2 regions of the Arthrobacter sp. Ld5 genome follow, and region 2 is predicted to be linked to the other one. Evidence: riboswitches for the same ligand, from Rfam matches in the RefSeq annotation. Region 2 holds a riboswitch; the other holds the start of a gene.
The links. Region 2 has a riboswitch for cyclic di-GMP ahead of ACSGDB_RS11225 (glycoside hydrolase family 26 protein). Riboswitches for the same ligand answer to the same signal wherever they lie in the genome.
Positions count from the first base shown of each region.

Region 1: linked by a shared signal. The riboswitch ahead of ACSGDB_RS11775 (response regulator transcription factor) and the one ahead of ACSGDB_RS11225 (glycoside hydrolase family 26 protein) in region 2 are both predicted to bind cyclic di-GMP.

Region 1 covers NZ_JBPKBO010000022.1:203,231-205,607, reverse strand. The annotation lists gene ACSGDB_RS11780 (LysR family transcriptional regulator ArgP) at 1-876, shown strand, start outside; cyclic di-GMP riboswitch class I at 1,000-1,074, shown strand; gene ACSGDB_RS11775 (response regulator transcription factor) at 1,171-1,983, shown strand; gene ACSGDB_RS11770 (hypothetical protein) at 1,994-2,377, opposite strand, start outside.
Region 2 covers NZ_JBPKBO010000022.1:98,707-101,083, reverse strand. The annotation lists gene ACSGDB_RS11235 (hypothetical protein) at 1-119, shown strand, start outside; gene ACSGDB_RS11230 (peroxiredoxin-like family protein) at 147-818, opposite strand; cyclic di-GMP riboswitch class I at 1,046-1,120, shown strand; gene ACSGDB_RS11225 (glycoside hydrolase family 26 protein) at 1,138-2,373, shown strand.

The sequences.
Region 1 (2,377 bases), 100 kb from region 2:
CGCATCGATCCCGATCAGGCCGAGGCCCTCGCGGCGATCATCGACCAGGGCAGCTTCGACGCCGCAGCCTCCGTGCTGTCCGTCTCACCCTCGGCGGTCAGCCAGCGGATCCGGGCCCTCGAGGTGGCCGTCGGCCGTCCGGTCGTCACCCGGACCCGCCCCCTGCGCCCCACCGACGCGGGGCAGGCGGTCATCCGCTTCGCACGTCAGTTCGATCTGCTGGCAGCGGACCTCGCCGCCGAGCTCGACTCCGCTCGCCACGGCCGGCGCATCACGATCGTGGTCAACGGCGACTCCCTGCACACCTGGGCGTTGCCGGCCCTCGCGCGGGTCGCGGACACCCTGCAGCTCGAGATCCTCCGGGAGGACGAGGAGTACTCGCTCGAACTGCTGCGCAGCGGAGCCGCCTCGGCCGCCATCACCTCGGTGGCCTCCGCCGTACCGGGGTGTTCCTCGCAGCCGCTGGGCATCATGCGCTACGTGCCCGTCTGTTCCCCGGGCTTCCGCGACGCCTGGTTCGCGGCCGGTGCGACGCCGGACCGGCTCTCCCGCGCACCCGTGGTGCTCTTCGACCGGAAGGACGACCTCCAGGACCAGTATCTGCGCTCGCGCACCGGCGCGGCCCCTGATCCGCCGCGCCACTACGTACCCGCGGCACAGGAATTCGCGGACGCGGTCCGCCTGGGGATGGGGTGGGGCCTCGTGTCCGACCTGGAACTGCGGTCCGACCCGCAGGGTTTGGTCCCGCTCGACCCGCGGGGCCTCGTCGACGTCCCGCTGTACTGGCAGCAATGGCGCCATGGTTCAGCGGCGCTCGCTGCTGTCGGTGAGGCGGTGTCCAGGGCCGCGGCGGAGCTCCTCCGACCTCCGGGATGAGGAAGTGCCCGCGCGCCGGACACCCTGCGCCCGGCAGCAGCGGCACCGCGGTGGGACGCCGCTCCCGCGTCGTTCACGAAGGTGTGGGTGGGTGTTGCTACGATCATCGGGCGAGCAGCCGCTCGTCGACAAAGGCAAACCCGGTGCGAGCCGGGGACGCAAAGCCACGGGACCCTCGAGGTCAGCCGGGCCGCCGAAGAGAACAGGTCCACGGAAAATGCCTCGGACACGCCACGTCCCCACCGTTCCCATACCGGTCTGCCGGCGGACCCCCCTCGCCCCCCGGGGCAGCCGATGACCAGCGCCGCACCGGGCGATCGCCGTGCCGCCGTCGTCATCGAGGACGATCTCGACATCCGGAACCTCGTGAGTGCCGTTCTCGAGCAGGGCGGCTTCGCGGTCAGTGGCGCGACCACCGGGCGCGAGGGCGTCGACGTGGTGCGCCGGCAGCATCCGCTGGTGGTGACCCTGGACATCGGGCTCCCCGACATCGACGGCTACGAGGTCCTGCGGCGGATCCGCAACACGACCGACTGCTACGTGATCGTGCTCAGCGGCCACAGCGACGAGATGGACATCCTCACCGCACTTCAGGCGGGAGCCGACGACTACGTCCTGAAGCCGTTCCGGCCCCGCGAACTCCGGGCACGGATCGACGCGATGCTGCGCCGCCCGCGCATCGGGCAGAACGCGCAGCACCCGCCGGTCCAACCCGCGGCGCCCACCCCGTCAGCCCCGTCCGACGCCTCCGACGCCTCCGGTCCGACGAAGCCCGCCGACGTCCTGAGGAACGGCGGCGTCACCGTGGACGGCGACGCGCGCATCGCCCGGTGCGCCGGGGTCGAACTCCCGCTCACGAAGACGGAATTCAACCTGCTGTACGAATTGATGCGGGGCAACGGCGCCGTCCGCACCAAGGACGACCTGGTCCGCGTGTCGCGGGGCCCGGACTACCGCGGCTACAACTTCGTCAGCCGCACGGACGAGCGGGCCATCGAGGTGCACATCGCGAATCTACGCCAGAAGCTCGCGCGCTTCGACGCCGCCGAGCTCATCACCACGGTGCGCGGTGTGGGCTTCCGTGTCATGCCGGGGACCAGGGACTAGACCGGGCCGCTCAGGGACCTTCCGGGTACGCGTCCCGCAGTTCCGCCAGCGTCTCCGCCGCGCAGCCGCGCAGCAGGACAGCCGCGTGCCGGGCGCCGTCGAGGTCGTCGGACGCGATCCTCCCGCGGACCGCCCGCGCGGCATGGTGGAGGCGCACCGCGCCCACCATCATGGCCGACGTCAGGACGCTGAGGACGGCGTCCTCGGCTCCAGCGGCGTCGCCGTCCCCGATCCGCCGTTCCAACCGCTCGACCTTGCCCTCGAGCGTCCCGGAGAAGTCCCGCGCGAACCGGGAGACGACGGCGGGGTCGGAGAAGTCACGCGCCATGTCCGCGAGGACGGTGGGGTCGACGAGGGGCGTCGTCGACCCCGGCGCGTCGGGGGACGGCGCGGC
Region 2 (2,377 bases):
AAGTGGATGCGGAGACCGACGGGCAGCACCACGAGCTCCGGGAAGAGCTCGACCGCCGCCAGCTGATGCGCGACACCCGGGCGTCGGAGGACACCCGGAGCCAGGCGAAGGAAGCCTGAGCCTACCCGGGGCGGACGCGCGGCCGGTCAGAGGGCTACGAGGGCATCGATGATGTCGCTGGTCTCCGTGCGGTTCGTGTAGTCCACCTGCACGTCGATGAACCGGATGGTGCCGGTGGCGTCGGCGACGACCACCGTGGGGAACGGGAGCCTCGGGGTCCGGCCCATGTTGGACCCGGCGACGTCCACTCCGAGGGCGATACGCGCGAGCGTCGCCTCGGGGCCGGGCGTCGTGACGATCCCGAGCCGCGAAGCGAGGGCGTTCGATGCATCCGAATAGAGCGGCAGGAACAGCCCCTTCTCGTGCGCCATGTCCCCCGCGATCCCCGGGTCCTGTGGGCTGATCGCGATGAGCCGCGTCCCGAAGGTCTCCGCGAGGGGGCTCAGTTCCCGCTGATAGGTCTGCAGGGCGATGCTGCAGTAGGGGCACCACCCACCGCGGTAGAAGACGATGATCGCGGCTGCCGCGCCGAGAACCTCCCGCAGGGGCACCGGACGCCCTCGGTCGTCGTACACGAGGGCCTCGGGGAGCGTGTCGCCCACGCGGGCGATGCCTTTCGGGATCCCCGCGCGGCGGAGCTCCTCCTGCTCCAGCGCGAAGACCTCCGCGAGCGCCGGACCGATCTGAGCATCGAAGGTGGGCCTGAACTCGGCCACCTGCGCCGCGATCGTGTCCGTGAATGTCTGTTTCTGCTTCAACTTTCCCCCTCCGCACAGCTGCGACGGGAGCCACCAGCCCGCCACATGACCCATTGTCGTGCAGGCCGGTCGATTTCCCAAGGCCCACCCCGGAAGCCCCTTGCGGAAGAGCTGCCGGAATCCTAGCCGTCGTCCGGCGCAATCCTGCCGCCGTCCTGCGGGTCTCGCTGCACAATGAGGTGGGCCCCGCTGCACCGCGGTGTCCGACGACGCCCCGGGCGACCGCTCGGCGACAAGGGCAAACCCGGCGCGAGCCGGGGACGCAAAGCCACGGGACCTTCGCGGTCGGCCGGGCCACCGAACCAGCGAGGTGCCGATCATGCTTCCCGTTCCCCCTCTCGCAGCATCCGTGATGCGGACGACCGCCGCGCGCCTCGCCGTGGTCGCCGTGGCGCTGTCCGTCCTGATGCTCGGGGTGACGCCGGCGCCGGCCCAGGCCGCGGCCACGATCACCCTCAGTTCCGCCGCCGGAACCTCCGGCGCCGCCATCACGGTGACGGGCGCGGGCTTCCCCAAGAAGACGAGGGGGACCATCGTCGCAGGGACCGTGAGCGCGTCCCTGACCACGACGCCGCACGGCGCCTTCACCGTGTCGATCGTGCCAGCGGGGACCGGGCCTGTGAGCATCACGGCGACGGCCGGCACCACCACCGCGAGCGCCGCCTACACCGTCCTCGCCCCGGCGCCCACGTCCGCAGCCCCGAAGGGCATCCGCTTCGGCGTCGGCACCAGTGGCGGGCCCGCCGTCGGCGGTGAGCTGGACGCCGTCACGGCCCTCGCCGGTGAGGCGCCCTCCATCGTGCTGTCCTACAAGGACTTCAACCAGCCCGCGCCCATCGCGGAGCTCGACGCGGTGCGCGCCCGCGGCGCCGAGACGCTGCTGACCTGGGAGCCCTGGACCTGGGGCGGGGGCACCGAGCAGCCCGCCTACTCCCTCGACCGCATCGCCGCCGGCGAGTTCGACGCCTATCTCCGCGAGTGGGGCACCGCCCTGGGACGCTGGGGGCAGCCCGTGTACCTGCGCTTCGCCCACGAGATGAACGGCGACTGGTACCCGTGGGCGGTGGGAGTGAACGGCAACACCGCGGCCGACTACGTCGCCGCCTACCGGCACGTGCACGACGTCGTCGCCTCCACCGGCGCGACCAACATCAGTTGGGTGTGGAATCCCAACGTCCCCTACTGGGGGTCCACGCCCCTGGACCAGCTCTACCCGGGCGGAGGCTACGTCGACGTCGCCGCGCTCGACGGCTACAACTGGGGTACCTCGCAGTCGTGGAGCTCCTGGCAGGAACCCGAGGCGCTGTTCGGCGAGGGCATCGCGCAGCTCCGGCACCTCGCCCCGGGCACGCCGATCATGATCGGCGAGACGGCCTCGTCCGAGCTCGGCGGGTCCAAGCCCCAGTGGATCTCCGCCCTGTTCGGATACGTCTCCGCGCAGCCGGACGTCGTCGCGCTCGTCTGGTTCCACATCGCGAAGGAGACCGACTGGCGGATCGACAGCTCCGCCGCCTCCGCCGACGCCTTCGCGGCCGCCCTCGCCGCGCGGCGCTGAGGAC